DNA from 2 places in the Streptomyces sp. 2-1 genome. Region 2 is predicted to be linked to the other one. Evidence: riboswitches for the same ligand, from Rfam matches in the RefSeq annotation. Region 2 holds a riboswitch; the other holds the start of a gene.

Region 1 (10,534 bases), 5.4 Mb from region 2:
CACGTGGGATGATGCCCAGGCAACGTGATCGATAACTCCCTGGAACAGACCCCCGGGCGCTACTCCGAACGCGGATACCCACAGGCACATTCACCAGGCATGCGTCAGTGCGCGCTTTCGGCGATCGACCCAGTCGTGAAAAACGCCGACAGGAACCGGCCGTCCACCCCGGTGGCATATTCCGAGGTCATCGACGGGTACCCCTGGAGAACCAGGACCAAACGCTCGTCACGCCGACCGAATTGTCTCTTGCCCTTAATGCGCGGAACGGCTAGACGAAACACCGTCAGAACACGTGTCGTATAAACTCCGCGAACGAGGCAGAGAGTTGGCGTTCGCCATGGTAGGTCCTGCCGTCAAAGTGCCGCCCGCCACGCGGCCGACCCTTCGGGCGAACGACGTCACTTTGACGACCGGATCTTGGGCCCTCGCTCCTCTGACCCGAGAGCTGACAGCGCCGTCCGCCCCCGCCCTCGCGCCACCATGCCTGTCGAATGAGAGGCGACCCACCATGCCGCTGCATGTGCCCCCGGCTCCCGCGCCCGCGTTGCGCACCGTCCTCACCGCCCTCGGTTCCCCCACCGCGGTCCGTGAAGCACGTACCCCGTCCCTGCGCAACGCCCAGGGACCCGCCACACCCGATCTGCCGCTGCCCGTCCACGTACTCGACCGGATCACCCCGGCGGGCACCTCGGCCACCCGCCTCGCCGGGTGGCGCTTCCTGATCCGCTGCAGCGAACGCGCCGTGGCAGCCGCGGAGACGAGGCTGACCCCCGACGGCTGGGCCTTCTCGCACTTCTTCGAGGGCCCGTACGTCACCGCCACCGAGCGCGCCCTGCGCCAGGCCGAGACGATGACCGGGTCGTACCAGGCCCGTCTGCTGTCCGTACCCGAGCTCTACATGCTCACACTCTGGCTGCACGGCGACTGCGCGGCCGACGGCGCCGAGGGCCATCCCGCGGCCACCGACCTCCTGGTGCCGCTGGCTCCCGCCCCACCCGGCATCGCCGCGCACCGACCGCACCGCGTGGCCGAGCTGCTGCCCGTTCTGACCCATCGGCTCACACCGACGCCGACGCCCGCCCCGCTGCTCGGCTCACCCGCCTGAGCGCACCCCTGCTTCCGTGCCCCGCGGCCACACCCCGGCCGCGGGGCACGCCGCTGTGCGGGACGGTGTCGCCCTGAGGACGATGGGGCTTTGGGGACGGTGTGGCTCTGGGGACGGTGTCGCTCGCTGTGACGCCACATCGACTCACCGCACCCCCGGCCCGTCCGGACTAGCCCCATCCGACCATTGCGAACCACCCGAAGAGGCAGCCCAGTTGGAATGAACCGTCCGCACGGGTGATGCGTCATCAACCTGTGAGGAGCGCTGACGCCAAATCCCTGCGGATTGACGCCCGTAGGGCAACACTGGGTTCCGGACCATCTGACAAACGGGGGGCGGCAATGAGCATCAGTTCGAGCCGCGGAACAGACACGACACCGATCACCGACCTCACACCAAAGCGAAAGATCCCATCAATGTGCCAGCACCAGCCACCGTGCCCGACAGCCGACTCCGCCGACCGGGAGGCCGCGCTTCTCGTGGCGCACCACCCGGAGCAGGGATGGAGCCTGCTGTGCAACGGCGTTCTCCTCTTCGAGGACACCGGTGAGCTCCTGCCGGACGGCCGGATCATCGCTCCACATCGCCCTGTGGCACTGGACGTGATGACCGCCGCCTGAGCGGGGCGGTGCACCAAGGGCGGCGGGGCAAGCCGTCCGGACACATGAGGGGCCGGCCCGGGAAGCAATCCCGGAACCGGCCCCGACGCATGTCTGGCAGTGATTACTCTTCGTAGGCGTCCAGCGGCGGGCAGGAGCAGACCAGGTTCCGGTCGCCGTAGGCCTGGTCGATCCGGCGCACCGGCGGCCAGTACTTGTCCGCGGCCGAGACACCGGCCGGGAACACCGCCTCCTCGCGGCTGTACGCATGCTCCCAGGCGTCGCCGAGCGCGGCGGCCGTGTGCGGGGCGTTCCGCAGCGGGTTGTCGTCCGCCGCCCACTCGCCCAAGCCGACCTTCTCGATCTCCGCACGGATGGCGATCATCGCGTCGCAGAACCGGTCGATCTCTGTCAGGTCCTCGCTCTCCGTCGGCTCGATCATCAGCGTGCCGGCCACCGGGAACGACATCGTCGGCGCGTGGAACCCGTAGTCGATCAGCCGCTTGGCGACGTCGTCGACGCTCACACCGGTCGCCTTGGTCAGCGGACGCAGATCGATGATGCACTCGTGCGCCACGAGCCCGCCGGGACCGGTGTAGAGCACCGGGTAGTGCGGCTCGAGACGCTTGGCGATGTAGTTGGCACTGAGCACGGCGACCTGCGTGGCCCGCTTGAGCCCCTCACCGCCCATGAGACGGACGTACGCCCAGGAGATGGGCAGGATGCCCGCCGAGCCCCAGGGAGCGGCCGAGATCGGGCCCACGCCCGTCTCCGGGCCCGCGGCGGGCTGCAGCGGATGGTTCGGCAGATACGGCGCGAGATGGGCGCGTACCCCGACCGGACCGACACCCGGACCGCCGCCGCCGTGCGGGATGCAGAACGTCTTGTGCAGGTTGAGGTGCGAGACGTCGCCGCCGAAGTGCCCCGGCTTGGCAAGCCCCACCAGCGCGTTGAGGTTGGCGCCGTCGACGTACACCTGGCCGCCCGCCTCGTGCACCTGGGCGCAGATGTCGGCGACGTGCTCCTCGAACACCCCGTGCGTCGAGGGGTACGTGATCATCAGCACCGACAGCTCGTCGCGGTGCTGCTCGATCTTGGCCCGCAGGTCCTCGACGTCGATCTCGCCGTCGTCCGCGGTCTTCACGACGACGACCTTCATCCCGGCCATCACCGCACTCGCGGCGTTCGTCCCGTGCGCGGACGACGGGATGAGGCAGACCGTGCGCTGCTCGTCGCCATTGGCCCGGTGATAGCCGCGTACGGCCAGCAGACCGGCGAGCTCGCCCTGCGAACCGGCGTTGGGCTGCAGCGACACCTTGTCGTAGCCCGTGACCTCGGCGAGCCGCTCCTCCAGCTCACGGATGAGCGTGAGGTAGCCCTGCGCCTGCTCGGCGGGCGCGAAGGGGTGCAGCTGCCCGAACTCGGGCCAGGTCACCGGCTCCATCTCGGTCGTCGCGTTGAGCTTCATCGTGCAGGAGCCCAGCGGGATCATGCCCCGGTCGAGCGCGTAGTCACGGTCGGCCAGCTTGCGCAGGTAGCGCAGCATCGCGGTCTCGGACCGGTACTGGTGGAAGACCGGGTGCGTGAGGTACTCGTCGGTGCGCAGCTGCGCGGCCGGCAGCGTGTCCTCCGTCGCCTCGTCCAGCACGGCCACGTCGCCGTCGACACCGAACGCGGCCCAGACGGCGCCCAGTTGGGCCCGCGTGGTGGTCTCGTCGCAGGCGAGGGACAGGTGGTCGGCGTCGACGAGCCGGAGGTTGACCCCGCCCCGGCGCGCCGCCGCGAGCGTCTCGGCCGCCTTGCCCGGCACCCGCACGGTCAGCGTGTCGAAGTACGCCTCGTGGACGACCTCGACCCCGCCGGCCTTCAGACCCGCGGCGAGGATCGTGGCGTACCGGTGGGTGCGCCGCGCGATGGACTTGAGGCCCTGGGGCCCGTGGTAGACGGCGTACATCCCGGCCATCACGGCGAGCAGCACCTGAGCCGTACAGATGTTGCTGGTCGCCTTCTCGCGGCGGATGTGCTGCTCGCGCGTCTGCAGGGCGAGCCGGTACGCCTTGTTGCCGTCCGCGTCGACCGAGACACCGACAAGCCGGCCGGGCAGACTGCGCGCGAACTTCTCGCGCACGGCCATGTAACCGGCGTGCGGCCCGCCGAAGCCCATCGGCACACCGAAGCGCTGCGTCGTACCGACCGCGATGTCGGCGCCGAGCTCACCGGGCGAGGTGAGCAGCGTCAGGGCGAGGAGATCCGCGGCGACGGTGACGACCGCGCCCAGCTCGTGCGCCCGCTCGACGACGGGCTTGAGGTCCCGTACGGCACCGGAGGCGCCGGGGTACTGGAGGAGCACGCCGTTGATCTCGCGCTCGGCGAGCTCGGCCGGAATGCCGTCGCTCAGGTCGGCGACGACGACCTCGACACCGGTCGGCTCGGCGCGGGTCTCGATCACGGCGATGGTCTGCGGCATGGTGTCCGCGTCGACCAGGAACAGGCCCTTCTTGTTCTTGCCCATCCGCCGCGACAGCGCCATGGCCTCGGCCGCCGCGGTGCCCTCGTCGAGCAGCGAGGCCCCGGAGGTCGGCAGTCCGGTCAGCTCGGCGACCACGGTCTGAAAGTTGAGCAGCGCCTCTAGGCGCCCCTGCGAGATCTCGGGCTGATACGGCGTGTACGCCGTGTACCAGGCCGGACTCTCCATGACGTTCCGCAGAATGACGGGCGGCGTGAACGTCCCGTAGTACCCGAGCCCGATCATGGAATCCAGCACCTGGTTGCGGTCCGCGAGGGAGCGCAGCTCGGCCAGTACCTCGGCCTCGGTGCGGGCGCCCGGCAGTTCGAGCGAGTCGGCGTTCTTGATCACATCCGGGACCGCGGTGGCCGTCAGCTCGTCGAGCGAGCCGTACCCCACGTGCGCGAGCATCTTTGCCCGGGCTTCGGTGTCGGGCCCGATGTGGCGCTGCTCGAAGGGGATTCCCTGTTCGAGCTCTGAGAGCGGAATACGATGGGCGGTCATTGCGGAGGCCTCCTGGTCTGACGACCTTCGAGGGCACCACTGCATGGGTGCCCGGACGGCCTCCCCCTCTGTCATCTCAACCTGAGAGCTTCACCGGCCCGCCCGTGAAGGCGCACCGGCTTTCACCGTCGGTGAGAGCGGAACCCGTCCAAAAAACTCGAACACCGCTCTGCTTTCCAGAGTGACCTCGTCCATGCGGTACGTGGGCCTGAGAGATTCCGGGGAGGATTTGCTCCTTCGGCGCCTCCGATGAAGCCTGGAGGACTCTCCCGCACGGGGTCAGCAGCCGTTGCCCAGCGTACCAGCGGGGTTCCCTCGAGTGGCCGCCCTCCTCAAAGTGCTCTTTCGTAGTGCTTACGGATGAGTTGCGAGCAGCTGGAGGGCCCGTGCAGACCGACATCGATCCGCGCAACCTGATAGGCCGCAAGGCGTTCGACCGCAACGGCACCAAAATCGGCACGGTCGACGAGGTCTACCTCGACGACGCGACCGGCGTACCGGAGTGGGCGGCCATACGCACCGGCCTGTTCAGCAGAGACGCCTTCGTCCCTCTGGAGCCCAGCGAGCTGGCCGACGGGGCCCTCCGAGTCCCCTTCGAACGCGCACTGATCAAGGACGCCCCCGACTTCGGCGTGGGCCGCCACCTCTCCCCCGAACAAGAACTCCAGCTCTACCACCACTACGGCCTGGACGTAGCCCCTCCACCCCCCTTCCCGGACCACGACTTCGGCCACCTGGCAGGCAAGGACGACTCCCAGTAGGGGCCCGCCCGTCACCAATGGGGCGAGGGGCGGGGCTGTGGCCTTAACCCGTCTCCAAAGACCCGAGGGCGGCTGCGGCTTTAACCCGTCTCCAAAGGCGCGAGGGCGGCTACGGCTTGGACCCGTCTCCAAAGACCCGAGGGCGGCTGCGGCTTTGACCGGTCTCCAACGGGCGAGGGGCGAGGCTGGCCTTTTTAGGGGCGCGGAGCGACGCTGGCCTTCTTTAGGGGCGCGGGGCGACGCTGGCCCATTTTTAGGGGCGCGGGGAACTGCGCGACCAGCAACGGCGGACCCGCACCCACAAACACACCCCAGCCCCCTCCGCTTTCAGGGGCGCGGGGAACGGCGCACCCAGCCACAACCAACCCGCACCCACAAACAAGCTCACCAAGGTCACCCCTCCCCGCCCGCCGCAGGCGACCCCGCAGGCGCCCCCACATCACCAGGCCGCCGCTCCACCAACGGCAACGGCTCAGCAACCTCCAACAAAGGATCATCGCTCCGAAACGTCCGCACCCGCCCCGGCAAGGACCCCGGCGTCTCGAACCGCACAGTCACCCGCCCCAGCCCACTCCCCTGCACCCACCCGTGCCCGAACTCGGCATGCCGCACATCGTGCCCCGCATGCCACCGCCGCTCCGCAGGGGGCACCGGCTCCTCGACCGCCTCCTCGGTCTCTTCATGCTCCACATGCTCAAGCTCCTCGGCGGAGGCGGCAGCGGCAGCCGTCCGAGCCTGCGCGAAGAGATCCTCCTGCGTGTAGTCGGCGAGCCCCGAGACCCCCACCCCCAGAAGCCGCACGCCGCCCGTGGTGTCCACGGACTCCAGCAACCGCGCCGCGGCCTCCCGCACCACCGCGGGGTCGTCCGTGGGCCCCCTGAGCGTCTCGGACCGGGTCAGCGTCGAGAAGTCGTACCGCCGGACCTTCAGCACGATGGTCCGCCCCGACAGATGCGCACCCCGCAACCGCCCCACACACCGGTCGGCCAGCCGCTGCACCTCCATCCGCACCCGCACCCGGTCATGGATGTCCACGTCGTACGTGTCCTCGACGGACACCGACTTGGTGTCCCGCTCGGCCACCACGGGCCGCACGTCATGCGCGAGCGCCATGGCGTACAGCGCGACCCCGTGGGCCTTCCCCAGAAGCCGTACGAGCTCGTCCTCGCCCGCCTCGGCGATCTCCCCGACCGTGGTGATCCCGGCCCGCCGCAGATGGTCCCCCGTGGCGGGCCCCACGCCCGGCAGCGTGCGCACGGACATGGGGGCGAGCAGTTCCCGCTCGGTGCCCGGCTCTATCAGCACGAGCCCGTCGGGCTTGGCCTGCTCGGAGGCGATCTTCGCGACCATTTTGGAGGCGGCGAGCCCCACGGACCCGGTCAGCCCGGTGACGGTCCGGATGTCTCCACGCAGCTTCACCCCGGTCAGCCGCGCAGACTCCGCGTCCCAGGCCGTCTGGCCGGCCTCCAGGTCCACGAACGCCTCGTCCAGGCTCAGCGGCTCCACCAGGGGCGACAGATCCCGCAGCAGAGCCATCACCTGCTCGCTGACCTCCCGGTACAACCCGAAGCGGGGTACGAGATACGCGGCGTTCGGCGCCAGCCGGCGGGCCTGCGCCATGGGCATCGCCGAATGCACCCCGAAGACCCGTGCCTCGTACGAGCAGGTCGCCACCACGCCCCGCGGCCCGAGCCCGCCCACGATGACCGCCTTCCCGCGCAGGCTCGGCTTGGCCGCCTGCTCCGCCGAGGCGTAGAAGGCATCCATGTCGAGATGCAGGATCGTGGGCGCGGTTCTCACATCTCCGATGCTGCCCTACGCCACTGACAATGCCCCGGCACGACCTGTGGACCGCCACGAAACCGGACCGCCCGCACGCCGAGCGACGGGCGCAAGGCGGCGGGCAGCAGGTACCAGGCGGCAGGATCTGACGGCCCGGACAGGGCCCGAGCCGGAAAACTCAGCCGGCGCCCGCCGGCTCAGACCGCACGATTACGCCGCCGCGCCAGCTCGTCCGCCGGATTGGGCCGGACAAGTGTCTCCCCCGTGTCGACACGCTCCCCGTGCAGCTGTGAGAGGGCGCTCTCGACGTCCCGCCAGACCACGCCCACCGCGATCCCGAAGATGCCCTGTCCGCCCTGGAGGAGCGCGTGGACCTCGTCGGGCGAGGAGCACTCGTAGACCGTCGCGCCGTCGCTCATCAGCGTCATCCGCTCCAGGTCCCGGAACCCGCGCTCACGCAGGTGCTGGACGGTGGTGCGGATGTTCTGCAGCGAGACCCCGGTGTCGAGGAACCGCTTGACGATCTTCAGGACGACGACGTCCCGGAAGCTGTAGAGCCGCTGCGTCCCCGACCCGTAGGCGGCCCGCACGCTCGGCTCGACGAGCCCGGTTCTGGCCCAGTAGTCCAGCTGCCGGTAGGTGATGCCCGCGGCCGCGCAGGCCGTGGGCCCCCGATAACCGACCTCCTCGGACGCCACCTCGCCGTCCTCGGGCACCGCTGTCGGCCGCTGTACGTGATCGGCCGCGCTGCTGTGAAGCGGGTACGGGCTGCTCTCCCCCAGACCGGGTCCGGGGGCACCCCCAGCCGTACCGTCGCCGCTGCTTCTCACGCCGACCTCCGTCCTTGACCTGCCTTCTCGACGGTAGGCAGCCACCGGGGGTGCGTCAACGACCGCCACACTCGGCACGCCGAGTGATAATCACCCTAGGAGTGGTTTCCCGTGTCCCACCGCGGGGAAAGGCTAGCCGAATGATCTCGGGACGACCGCCGCACGGCCTGTCGTCCGGCGGTCCCGGAGGGTCACCGGAGCGCCTAGGCGAAGGTCACTGGCTGTTGGTCCCGAAGTCCTCGGGCGAGATCTGGTCGAGGAACTCGCGGAACTTCTCCACCTCGTCCTCCTGCTCGTCCGGGATCGCGATACCGGCGTCGTCCAGCACCCCGTCGCTGCCGTAGATCGGCGTCCCGGTGCGCAGCGCGAGCGCTATGGCGTCGGACGGCCGGGCACTGACCTCGACCCCGCTGGCGAACACCAGCTCCGCATAGAAGACGCCCTCCCGCAGGTCCGTGATGCGCACCTCGGTGAGCTCCTGGCCGACGGCCTCCAGCACGTCCTTGAACAGGTCGTGGGTCAGCGGTCGCGCGGGGGCCATGCCCTGCTGTGCGAAGGCGATCGCCGTCGCCTCCCCCGGCCCGATCCAGATGGGGAGGTAACGGTCGCCTCCCACTTCACGCAGGAGCACGATCGGTTGGTTGGAGGGCATTTCGACCCGGACACCTACGACGTCGAGCTCGTTCACACAGCAACCCTAGGCCGTGCCCGGCATCTTTGGGTAGTCGGGCACGGATTGGGCGCCCGATCCCGCGCTCCACGCGACCCACCGGGTCAGGGCAGCCGCACCCCGAGCGCGGACTGCACCAGCGCGGCGTGCAGCTTCACCGCGAGCCCCGCCAGCTCCTTGGTCTGCGCCTCCGCGTGCGCCCTGGTCTGCGGATTGCGGTGACGCCGCAGCGGGGCCACGACCTGGTCGACAAGGCCGGCCTCACGGTCGGCGGCGGCCTTCACGGCACGCAGATGGCGCGGCTCGATCCCGAACCGCCCCAGTTCCACGACGAGACCCGCCACCGTCACCGCCTCGGCGTCGTAGACCCCCTCCGGCAGCGGTGTGATGAGCCCGTACGACTCCCACTCCTCGAGCTCCTGCTCGCCGATCTCCACGGCGGCCAGCAGCTCGGCACGCCCGATCCGGGCCACTGTGGGCCCCTCGGACTCGCAGAGCACCTCACCGTCGCGCTGGCGGCCCACGGACGGCAGCGGCACCGCCTCACCGCGCTCCACGGCGTCCAGGTGCTCGCGGATCACCTTCAGGGGCAGATAGTGGTCCCGCTGCATCCTCAGGACGTGCCCGAGGCGCTCGACGTCGCCCGGGCTGAACTTCCGGTACCCCGACGGTGTCCGCTGCGGCTCGATGAGCCCCTCCGACTCCAGGAAACGGATCTTGGAGATGGTGACTTCGGGGAACTCGTCGCGCAGCACATTGAGCACCGTGCCGATGCTCATCAGTCCGTTGTCCATGGCGGCGGTGCCGTGGCCGACACCGCCGCTCGGTGTTCGAAGCATGGACCTTCCTGAGGGTCCCCCCGGACCAGGTCCGGGGGCGGGTCAGATACCCCGCTGGCTCGCGTAGAAGACCAGCCGGTACTTACCGATCTGCACCTCGTCGCCGTTCGCCAGCGGGACCGAGTCGATCCGCTCCCGGTTGACGTACGTGCCGTTGAGGCTGCCTACGTCCGCCACCGTGAACGAGCCGTCGGAAACGCGACGGAACTCCACATGGCGGCGCGACACGGTCACGTCGTCCAGGAAGATGTCGCTCTGCGGATGACGGCCGGCGGTGGTCAGCTCGCCGTCCAGCAGGAAGCGGCTGCCCGAGTTCGGCCCGCGGCGCACCACCAGGAGCGCCGAGCCGAGCGGCAGCGCGTCCACGGCGGCCTGCGCCTCGGGCGAGAGCATCGGCATCTGCGTCTGGCCGGTGACCTCGGCGTCGTAGGCCTCGAGGCCCGAGATGGAGATCGTCGAGGTGGTCTCCGACGGACGCTCGGGGGTCGCCCCGGCCCGCAGCGGAGCGCCGCAGTTCGAGCAGAAGCGACTCGCCTCCGCGTTGCGGTTACCGCACCTCGTACACACCAGGGCCGACATCGACGGATCCTCCTGCCGCGGCTGCCCCGTGGGGGCGTTGGACGCATACGGGTCGGAGCCGAAACCTATGCGTCCCGACTGGGCAGGGTCAACAGACGGCGCGCCCTGACCACCGGAAATGTCACCACCAGGACCACCGACCTGATCGCGGAACAGCGGGCGGTCCCCCTGGTCCTCGCCCTCCGCGGGGCGTGCGCGATGGCGGGCAGTCGCGTTGTCGCTGCCCTCTCGCGCGCTCTTGCCGAACAACTTCGAAAACAACTTCACGGGCGATTCCCCTTGACCGAAACAGACCCGCCCGTGGGGCAGGACGAACCCTGATTGCACACACCGGCCGAGCCGGACACCCTCACAAC
Region 2 (10,534 bases):
GGAGTTCCTTCACCTTGCGGATGAAGCGGTCCTTTTCGGCGTTGGTCGCGTGGGTGCCGTCGCCTGTTGTTTCCCAGTCGACGGCGAGGATGTCGCCGGCTTTTTCGGGGGCCTTGCTGACGAAGTACTCGGCCTGGGCCGTGAGGTTGCCCGGCCAGAGGAAGTGGTAGAAGCCGACGACGCAGCCGGCGTCACGGGCCCGCTTCGTCTGTGCGCTCAGCTTCGGGTTGACGTACGTGCGGCCCTCGGTGGCCTTGACGAAGACGAAGGACACGCCTTCGGTGCTGTACGTGGACGACTGGTAGCCGCTGACGTCGATGCCGCGCAGCATGTGGTTCCTCCGTGCGGTGGGGGGCGGGTGCAGGTGTTGCCTGTGGGGGGCAACTTCCTTTGCTCTTCCCCCACTTCGCCCGTCCCATCCTCAGCACTCGATGATGTTCACCGCGAGCCCGCCGCGGGCCGTCTCCTTGTACTTGACGCTCATGTCCGCGCCCGTTTCCTTCATCGTCTTGATGACCTTGTCGAGGGACACCTTGTGGGAGCCGTCGCCGCGCATGGCCATCCTGGCCGCCGTGACGGCCTTGACCGCGGCCATGCCGTTGCGTTCGATGCAGGGGATCTGGACGAGGCCGCCGACCGGGTCGCAGGTGAGGCCGAGGTTGTGCTCCATGCCGATCTCCGCGGCGTTCTCGACCTGTTCGGGGGAGCCGCCGAGGACCTCGGCCAGCGCGCCCGCCGCCATCGAGCAGGCAGAGCCGACCTCGCCCTGGCAGCCGACCTCGGCGCCGGAGATCGACGCGTTCTCCTTGAAGAGCATGCCGATCGCGCCGGCCGCGAGCATGAAGCGGACCACGCCCTCCTCGTCGGCGCCGGGCACGAAGTTGATGTAGTAGTGCAGGACCGCCGGGATGATGCCGGCCGCGCCGTTCGTCGGGGCGGTCACGACGCGCCCGCCCGCCGCGTTCTCCTCGTTCACCGCCATCGCGTACAGCGTGATCCACTCCATCGCGTGGGCCAACGGATCGCCCTCGGCGCGCAGTTGACGGGCCGACATGGCCGCGCGACGGCGCACCTTGAGGCCGCCGGGCAGGATGCCCTCGCGGGACATGCCGCGCGAGACGCACGCCTGCATCACCCGCCAGATGGCGATGAGCCCCTCGCGGATCTCGTCCTCGGTGCGCCAGGCCCGCTCGTTCTCCAGCATCAGGGCGGAGATCGACAGGCCCGTCTCGCGGGTGAGCCGCAGCAGCTCGTCGCCCGTGCGGAAGGGGTACTTGAGGACCGTGTCGTCCAGCTTGATGCGGTCCGCGCCCACCGCGTCCTCGTCGACGACGAACCCGCCGCCGACCGAGTAGTACGTCTTCGACAGCAGCTCGGCGCCCGAGGCGTCGTGCGCCCACAGCGTCATGCCGTTCGCGTGGTACGGGAGCGTCTTGCGGCGGTGCAGGACCAGATCGTCGTCGAAGGAGAAGTCGATCTCGTGCTCGTCGAGCAGGTTGATCCGCCCCGAGGACTTGATGCCCTCCACCCGTTCGTCGGCCCCCTCCACGTCCACCGTGCGCGGTGAGGCGCCCTCCAGGCCGAGCAGCACCGCCTTGGGGGTGCCGTGGCCGTGGCCGGTCGCGCCCAGTGAGCCGTACAGCTCGGCGCGCACCGAGGTCACCGAGGACAGGACGTCCTCGGTGCGCAGCCGGCGGGCGAACATCCGCGCGGCACGCATCGGGCCGACCGTGTGGGAGCTGGACGGGCCGATGCCGATCGAGAACAGGTCGAAGACCGAGATGGCCACGGGAACTCCTCAAAGCGGGGGTGGTGCGGAAGAACGAAAGGCGCGAAGCGAAGCGCTGCGACCAGAGCGGTGGTGGTGGGTGTCGGGCGGTCGGGGCACCACGCACACCTTCCAGTGTGCGCGGTGCCCCGGTGAAACGGGACTACTGGCCCAGACCGGGGTACAGCGGGTGCTTCTCGGCCAGTGCGGACACCCGGGCCTTCAGTGCCTGCGCGTCGGCCTCCCCGAAGGTCGCGGGGGCCTTCAGCGCCTCGGCGATGACGTCCGCGACCTCGGCGAAGTCCTCGGCGGTGAAGCCGCGGGTGGCGAGGGCGGGCGTGCCGATCCGCAGGCCGGAGGTGACCATGGGCGGGCGCGGGTCGTTCGGGACGGCGTTGCGGTTGACCGTGATGCCGACCTCGTGGAGACGGTCCTCGGCCTGCTGGCCGTCCAGCTCCGAGTCGCGCAGGTCGACCAGGATCAGGTGGACGTCCGTACCGCCGGAGAGGACGTTCACGCCGGCCGCGCGCGCGTCGGGCGCGGTGAGCCGCTCGGCGAGGATCTGCGCGCCCTCGACCGTACGGCGCTGGCGCTCCTTGAAGTCCTCCGAGGCCGCGACCTTGAAGGAGACGGCCTTGGCCGCGATCACGTGCTCCAGGGGGCCGCCCTGGAAGCCCGGGAAGACGGACGAGTTGAGCTTCTTCGCGAAGGCCTTCTTGGCGAGGATGATCCCGCCGCGGGGGCCGCCCAGCGTCTTGTGGGTGGTGGAGGTGACCACGTCCGCGTGCTCCACCGGGTTCGGGTGGAGACCGGCCGCGACCAGACCCGCGAAGTGCGCCATGTCGACCCACAGGTAGGCCTCGACCTCGTCCGCGATACGGCGGAACTCGGCGAAGTCCAGCTGCCGCGGGTACGCCGACCAGCCCGCGATGATCACCTTCGGGCGGTGCTCCTTGGCGAGCCGCTCGACCTCGGCCATGTCGACCAGGCCGGCCTCGTCCACGTGGTAGGCGACCACGTTGAACTGCTTGCCGGAGAAGTTGAGCCGCATCCCGTGGGTCAGGTGGCCGCCGTGGGCCAGGTCCAGGCCGAGGATGGTGTCGCCGGGCTGGGCCAGCGCGAAGAGCGCGGCCTGGTTGGCGGAGGCGCCCGAGTGGGGCTGGACGTTGGCGTACTCGGCGCCGAACAGCTCCTTGACCCGGTCGATGGCGATCTGCTCGGCGACGTCGACGTGCTCGCAGCCGCCGTAGTAGCGGCGGCCGGGGTAGCCCTCGGCGTACTTGTTGGTGAGGACCGAGCCCTGGGCCTCCATGACGGCGACCGGGGCGAAGTTCTCCGAGGCGATCATTTCGAGGGTGGACTGCTGACGGTTGAGCTCGGCGTCGACGGCGGCGGCGATGTCCGGGTCGAGCTCGTGGAGGGACTGGTTCAGAAGCGACATCGGTCAGGAGTCCTTAGCTGCCGGAGAATTCGGTGTACTCGTCCGCGGAGAGCAGGTCCTTCGGCTCCTCCGCGACCCGTACCTTGAACAGCCAGCCGCCCTCGAACGGGGCGGTGTTCACCAGCGCGGGGTCGTCCACGACGTCCTGGTTGATCTCGGTGATCTCACCGGAGACGGGCGAGTACAGATCGCTCACGGACTTGGTCGACTCCAGTTCGCCGCAGGTCTCGCCCGCGGTCACCGTGTCACCGACCTCCGGGAGCTGGACGTACACCACATCGCCGAGCGCGTTGGCCGCGTGCTCCGTGATGCCGACCGTCGAGACGCCGTCCTCGGCGCCCGACAGCCACTCGTGCTCCTTGCTGTAGCGCAGCTGCTGGGGGTTGCTCATGGCCTGAATTCTCCTGTACGCGGGGGAGTGCTGATGCAGGGGGACTGGGGGTGACCTGGGCGGATGTGCTCAGGGTCACTTCATGACGCTCGCGGACCAGGGTTCACTGTCCGGCGCTCGCCGTACCAGGGTCTACTTCTGGCGCTTGTAGAACGGCAGCGCCACGACCTCGTACGGCTCGTGGCTGCCCCGGATGTCCACGCCGACACCGGGCGAGCCGGGTGCGGAGTGCGCGGCGTCGACGTACGCCATCGCGATCGGCTTGCCCAGGGTGGGTGAGGGTGCGCCGGAGGTGACCTCGCCGACGACCTTGCCGTCGGCGACGACCGGGTATCCGGCGCGCGGCACGCGGCGGCCCTCGGCGATCAGGCCGACGAGGACGCGCGGGGGCTGCGACTCGGCGCGGGCGGCGGCCTCGGTCAGCGCCTCGCGCCCCACGAAGTCGCCCTCCTTCTCGAACTTCACGACCCGTCCGAGCCCCGCGTCGAAGGGGGTGAGCGCGGTGCTCAGCTCATGCCCGTACAGCGGCATGCCCGCCTCCAGGCGCAGGGTGTCCCGGCAGGAGAGGCCGCAGGGGACGAGCCCGACCGCGGTGCCCGCGTCGGTCAGCGCCTGCCACAGCTTCTCGGCGTCGGCCGGGGCCACGAACAGCTCGAAGCCGTCCTCGCCGGTGTAGCCGGTGCGCGCGATCAGCGCCGGGACGCCCGCGACCGTGCCGGGCAGGCCGGCGTAGTACTTCAGGCCGTCCAGGTCGGCGTCGGTGAGGGACTTGAGGATGCCGGGGGACTCGGGTCCCTGGATGGCGAGCAGGGCGTACGCGTCACGGTCGTCGCGGACCTCGGCGTCGAAGCCCGCGGCCCGCTCCACGAGCGCGTCCAGGACGGTCTGGGCGTTGGAGGCGTTGGCGACGACCATGTACGTGGTCTCGGCGAGCCGGTAGACGATCAGGTCGTCGAGGATGCCGCCGTCGGCCCGGCAGATCATCGTGTAGCGGGCCCGGCCGGGCTTCACGCCCCCGATGTTGCCGACCAGCGCGAAGTCGAGCAGCGCGGCGGCCTGGGGTCCGGTGACGGTGATCTCGCCCATGTGGGAGAGGTCGAAGAGACCGGCCCTCGTCCGTACGGCGAGGTGCTCGTCGCGCTCGGAGCCGTATCGCAGGGGCATGTCCCAGCCGGCGAAATCGGTCATCGTCGCGCCGAGCGAACGATGGAGGGCGTCGAGCGCGGTATGGCGCGGTTCAACGGGGGCGTTACTGCTCACGGTGGGGCTCCCAAGGCATGACGGCGAGGTCGTTCCTCCCCATCTGTCATCGGAACCTGAGAGGTTCGCCGTGACCACCGGTCGAGCGGACGGTCACTGACTTGCACCTTGGGTGGAGCCGAAGCCCTGGTGACAGGGGGACGGCCCGCTTTTCAGATGTGCCTCGCCCGCGCGGTAACGGTGCCTGAGAGATTCAAGGGAGGGACTTGCTCCTTCGGCGCCCGGACCACGTACGCAAAAAACGTGTCCGGAACTCTCCCGCGCGGATTCAAGCGGCCGGTATGCAGTTGGCGGGCACATCATTGCACGCATCGGAGCGGCGCGGCAGGGGACTCTTCGCGAGGGGGCGGTGTACGGCGTCGCGGCCCGGCATCACGGCGTCCGCACAGGGTCCACAGGCATCCACAGCGATCTGTGACGGGGCTGTGGCAGGACGAGAACAGAAATGAGGAGACCAGCGCATTACCTTCTCTTTACACTCGACGGGGATGGGTCTCCCGACCCCATGGGGAGGACGATCAGGGTGAACAGGACCACGGCGTACGCCACGAGCGCGGCCATCGCGCTGCCCAAGCAGCCCACTGCCCCGGCCGGGGAGGCGTGCGGCCCGCTTCCGGCGCCCGTCGTCCGCGATCTGCGGGAGCGCGCGGGACACAGCCCGCACGGTCTGCGCTTCGGCAGGGCCGACCTGGTGGTGGTCACGGGCCTGCCCGGCAGCGGCAAGTCGACCCTGATGCGCCGGGCGGTGACGGGCCGCCGCATCGACTCCCAGGACACCCGCGACCGCTGGGACGGCCGCCTGGCCCGCTTCCTGCCGTACGCGGTCTACCGGCCCCTGGTCCGCGCCGCGCACTACGCGGGCCTGCGCCGGGCCCTGAGGTCCGGCGAGGGGGTCGTGGTGCACGACTGCGGGACACAGGCCTGGGTGCGCAGCTGGCTGGCCCGGGACGCCCGGCGGCGCGGCGGCGCCCTGCACCTGCTGCTGCTCGACGTGGACCCGGGCACGGCCCTGGACGGCCAGCGCGAGCGCGGCCGCGGCGTCTCTCGGTACGCGTTCGCGCGGCACCGCGGCGCGTTCGGCCGGCTGCTGCGTTCCGTGGAGAAGGGCGACCTGCCGGAGGGCTGCGGTTCGGCGGTGCTCATCGACCGGGCGGCGGCGGACGTGCTGCGGCGGGTCGACTTCGGCGACTGAGGTCCCGGTGACCGGACGGACTGCGGCGGGTGAGGGCGCGTACGCGTAATCTCGACAGCCGCAGACGGCGGTTCGAGCAGGCGGTAGAGAGATGGACTTCCCGGCACACGACATTCCGGTGCAAGCGCACCCACACCCCCATGTCGGCTGGCCCGGCAACGAGTTGGAGGAGGTACTGGCCGCCTCCCTCGGTGCGGCGGCGTCCCCTTCGGCGGGGGCCCGGATCGTGGAGGTCATGGGCCGCAGCTTCATCTGGGTGCCGCTGCCCGAGGGCGGCGGCCCGCACAGCGGCCCGCTCGACCTGCCCACGATCGAGCTCGGCGGCCAGGCGTACGTGCCGGTCTTCTCCTCGGAGCAGCAGTTCCGCCAGGTCGTCGGCGACCACATGTCGTACACGGTGGCGCCCGCCGTCGAGTTCGCGCGCGGTCTGCCGCCGCAGGTGGGCATCGTGGTGAACCCGGACGGCACGGTCGGGGTGCCGGTGCCGCCGCTCGCCGTGGCCGAGCTGTGCCGGGCCGGGCGCACCGAGCTGGACGGGTCGGCGAGCGGCGGCCGGGTGCGGCTCTTCCAGCCGGACTGGCAGCACGACCCGGTGGACTTCCTGGCCGCCGCCTCCGCGGAGTTCGCCGCGACCGGTGTGGTCCTGAGCGCCCGCCGCTGTCTGGCGAGCATCGAGGGCGCCGACCCCGTGATGTTCGTCGGCGTCGAGCTGGCCCACTGGCACGACGACGCCCGCACCCTCCCCCTGGACGCCTTGGGCCGGGCCCTCGGCCGGGTCCCGGTGCCGCACCCGGTGAACCTCGTCTTCCTGGACGTGGCCCAGGACCCGGTGGGCGACTGGCTACGGGCCCAGGTGCGGCCGTTCTACACCGTGGCCCACTGAGGCGCGCCCGGCCGCACACGACCCGCAGGCAGGGGATTACGGAAAGTCCCGAGCTCTCAACAGCTTTCCCGGCGGAGCGCAACGGTGCTGTCGGGATCGCCACTTAAGCTGGTTTCATGGCTCGGTCGGGGTGGTGCCATGTTCAAGCGAGCACGGCGCCCCGTCGAATGGACCTGTATGTCAGGGATGTCACGAAGGGGCGGTAGAAGGTGAGCGCGTCGGGCACGGCCGCGGCCGGGCAGGTCGAGCACATGCTGCGCCAAGTGACGCCCGGGCGTTACGACGCCTACGAGGCGCTGCTGCGCGCCCTCGCGACCCCGTCGTCCGGCCAGGTCTGGATGCTGCTCTGGCACGGCCAGTCGGGCTCGCCCGACGCCCAGTACGGGAACATGGAGGTCGGCGGCTTCGGTTACGCGCCCTGTGTGACCTCCGCCCAGGAGCTCTCGGCGAGCGGCTGGAACCGTTCGTACGAGGTGGTCGACGGGCTCGACGTGGCCCGCACCCTCTACCCCGACCACTACGGCCTCTGGCTGAACCCGCACGCGCCGGGCGGCGGTGTCGGCATCCCCTGGCTGGATCTGCGCCGTATCGCGACCGGCCTGGAGCGGCAGCCCGCGGGCCCGCTGCGGCTGTCCGAACCGGGCATCGAGATCCCGCAGTTCTACGCCCTGCTCACGCAGAACGCGCACCGGACCACCGCCGTCAGATCGCTCCGCCGCGCCTGGGTGCAGCCCGCGCTCGGGGCGCCGTACCTCGCCATCGGGCTCGATGTGTACGACACCAGCCCGCCCGCCGTGGACTCGGTGCGGGCGATGATGCAGCAGTCCATCGGCGCGGTGCCGGACGGACTGCCGGTGTCGACGGTCGCGATGTCCGACGAGTACGACCCGGTGGCCCTGTGGCTGCGGATCAACGCGCGGCCGTTCTACGATCGTGAGGCCCACGCGGCGCCCGCCCAGGCGCCGGCCGCCGGCGGATACGGATTCCCGGGCACCTACTGAGACGAATCGAACCACCTGAGACGATCCGGTCGAAGCACCCGGGCGAACCACCTGAGACGATCCGGGTCCGGTCGAGTCCAACCTGTGGAGCATCGGCTCTCTCTCCCGCACCACCCCTGGGTGGAATGTCCCGATCTACGCGGGTAAATGGGCTGCGAGGCCCCTTTCGCACCAAAACTCCCGCGTCCGACCCCCGTTACCCGGCGTTCGGATAACGGAACCCTCCTGACAGCATCACGTTTGCGCATCCATTCACCGTCAGGTCTGGCAACAGATCGCCGAGGCGTTGAAGACTCCCGGTCCAGGGGGTTTATCCCCCGTGTTCGACGGACTGATCACGCCGCTACAGCGGCAAGTGTGGGCCGGCTACCGCCGGTTGAGAGGGGTCCCTGCCACGATGACGGCACCATTGCACGAGCCGACGGCCGAAGCCGCCCCGAGCGCGGCCGAGGAGGCGGCGCTCGTAGCCGGCTCCGCCGAGGCGAAGGCGGTACAGGGTCGTTCCCTCGGCCGCATCGCCTGGGAGCGCCTGAAGCGGGACAAGCTCGCCCTGACGGGCGGCGTCATCGTTCTCGTGCTGATCGCGATCGCGCTGCTCGCTCCCGTGATCACGAACCTGGTCGGGCAGGACCCCGAGACCCACCACGAGGACCTGATCGATCCGCTCTTCTCGACCCCCACCGGGTCCTTCGGTGGAATCAGCGGAGACCACCTTCTCGGCGTCGAACCGGTCAGCGGCCGCGACATCTTCGCCCGGATCGTCTACGGCGCCCGCATCTCGCTGCTCGTCGGCTTCCTGTCGGCCCTGGTGGCCGTGGTGCTCGGTACCGTGCTCGGCGTTCTCGCCGGCTACTTCGGCGGCTGGGTCGACGCCCTCATCAGCCGCGTGATGGACGGCCTGCTGGCCTTCCCGCAGCTGCTCTTCATCATCGCGCTGGTCTCGGTCATGCCGAACGAGATGCTGGGTCTGACGGGTACCGGCGTGCGCCTGTTCGTCATGATCCTGGTGATCGGCTTCTTCGGCTGGCCCTATGTGGGACGCGTGGTGCGCGGTCAGACGCTGTCCCTGCGTGAGCGCGAGTACGTGGAGGCCGCGCGCAGCCTCGGGGCCGGGCGGTTCTACATCCTGTTCAAGGAGCTGCTGCCCAACCTCGTCGCGCCCATCATCGTGTACACGACGATGATGATCCCGACCAACATCCTCACCGAGGCGGCGCTCAGCTTCCTGGGCGTGGGCGTCAAGCCGCCCACCGCCTCCTGGGGACAGATGCTCTCCTCCGCGATCGACTACTACGACTCGGACCCTATGTACATGGTGATCCCGGGTGTAGCGATCTTCATCACCGTGCTCTCCTTCAACCTCTTCGGCGACGGCGTACGCGATGCGCTCGACCCGAAGGGTTCCCGCTGAACTGCCGTACCCCCAGGGCCCCGTCATCTGTCGACGGGCCGCTACATATCGGAGGATCCGAGTGAGTACCCAACGCACCACAGGGCGGCGCAAGCAGGCCGCGGCCGCCGCAGCCGTGGTCGCTGCGCTGCTGTCCACGGCGGCGTGCGGCGGCGGCGGCAGCGACGACGACGGCGGCGGCTCGAAGAACGGCGCGGCCGGCTTCAACGCAGCCAACAACAAGGTCGCGCAGGCCTCCCTCGTCAAGAAGGGCGGCGAGCTGAAGTTCGCGGGCGCCCAGGACGCCGACTCGTGGGACACCACGCGCGGCTACTACGGCTTCGCCTGGAACTTCATGCGGTACTACAGCCGCACGCTGGTGACCGGCAAGGCGGAGCCCGGTGCCAAGGGCGCCGAGGTCACCCCCGACCTCGCCACCAGCACGGCGAAGATCTCCGACGACGGCAAGACCTACACGTACACGCTGCGTGACGGGGTCACCTGGGAGGATGGCAAGCCCATCACCTCCAAGGACGTCAAGTACGGCATCGAGCGCGTCTGGGCGCAGGACGTCCTGTCCGGCGGTCCGGTCTACCTGAAGGACGTCCTCGACCCCAAGGGTGAGTACCCGGGTCCGTACAAGGACAAGTCCAAGGACAAGCTCGGTCTGAAGGCCATCGAGACGCCGGACGACAAGACCATCGTCTTCAAGCTGCCCGAGGCCAACTCGGACTTCGAGGACATCCTCGGCCTGACCTCGGCCTCCCCGGTCCGCCAGGACAAGGACACCAAGTCGAAGTACGGCCTGAAGCCCTTCTCCTCCGGCCCGTACAAGTTCGAGTCGTACACGCCGAACAAGAAGCTGGTCCTGGTCCGCAACGAGAACTGGAAGCAGTCCTCGGACCCGGTCCGCAAGGCGTACCCGGACAAGATCTCGCTGACGCTGTTCACCAACGCCAATGACATGGACCAGCGTCTGATCAACGGCGACTACGACCTGGACATCGGCCAGACCGGTCTGTCCCCGCAGGGCCGCACCACCGCCCTGAAGCAGCACAAGGCCAACCTGGACAACCCGGTCTCCGGCTACATCCGCTACGCGGTCTTCCCGCAGAGCGTCAAGCCGTTCGACAACGAGCACTGCCGCAAGGCCGTGATCTACGGCGCCGACCACGAGTCGCTGCAGACCGCTCGTGGTGGCCCGGTCG

Evidence for each region. Region 2 has a riboswitch for glycine ahead of gcvT (glycine cleavage system aminomethyltransferase GcvT). Riboswitches for the same ligand answer to the same signal wherever they lie in the genome.
Region 1: it holds a riboswitch for glycine, as region 2 does, so the genes downstream of both, gcvP (aminomethyl-transferring glycine dehydrogenase) here and gcvT (glycine cleavage system aminomethyltransferase GcvT) in region 2, are expected to answer to the same signal.

Annotation. Positions count from the first base shown of each region.
Region 1 covers NZ_CP183383.1:2,191,080-2,201,613, forward strand. The annotation lists gene ACN20J_RS09660 (hypothetical protein) at 512-1,108, shown strand; gene ACN20J_RS09665 (DUF5999 family protein) at 1,525-1,728, shown strand; gene gcvP (aminomethyl-transferring glycine dehydrogenase) at 1,832-4,717, opposite strand; glycine riboswitch at 4,904-4,999, opposite strand; gene ACN20J_RS09675 (PRC-barrel domain-containing protein) at 5,104-5,478, shown strand; gene ACN20J_RS09680 (DNA polymerase IV) at 5,872-7,278, opposite strand; gene ACN20J_RS09685 (MerR family transcriptional regulator) at 7,458-8,090, opposite strand; gene ACN20J_RS09690 (bifunctional nuclease family protein) at 8,305-8,778, opposite strand; gene ACN20J_RS09695 (MerR family transcriptional regulator) at 8,865-9,599, opposite strand; gene ACN20J_RS09700 (FHA domain-containing protein) at 9,642-10,534, opposite strand, start outside.
Region 2 covers NZ_CP183383.1:7,596,610-7,607,143, forward strand. The annotation lists gene ACN20J_RS33530 (glycoside hydrolase family 25 protein) at 1-331, opposite strand, end outside; gene ACN20J_RS33535 (L-serine ammonia-lyase) at 422-1,789, opposite strand; gene glyA (serine hydroxymethyltransferase) at 1,932-3,209, opposite strand; gene gcvH (glycine cleavage system protein GcvH) at 3,223-3,600, opposite strand; gene gcvT (glycine cleavage system aminomethyltransferase GcvT) at 3,733-4,860, opposite strand; glycine riboswitch at 5,023-5,131, opposite strand; gene ACN20J_RS33555 (AAA family ATPase) at 5,366-6,052, shown strand; gene ACN20J_RS33560 (enhanced serine sensitivity protein SseB) at 6,144-6,935, shown strand; gene ACN20J_RS33565 (enhanced serine sensitivity protein SseB C-terminal domain-containing protein) at 7,145-7,936, shown strand; gene ACN20J_RS33570 (ABC transporter permease) at 8,334-9,347, shown strand; gene ACN20J_RS33575 (ABC transporter substrate-binding protein) at 9,409-10,534, shown strand, end outside.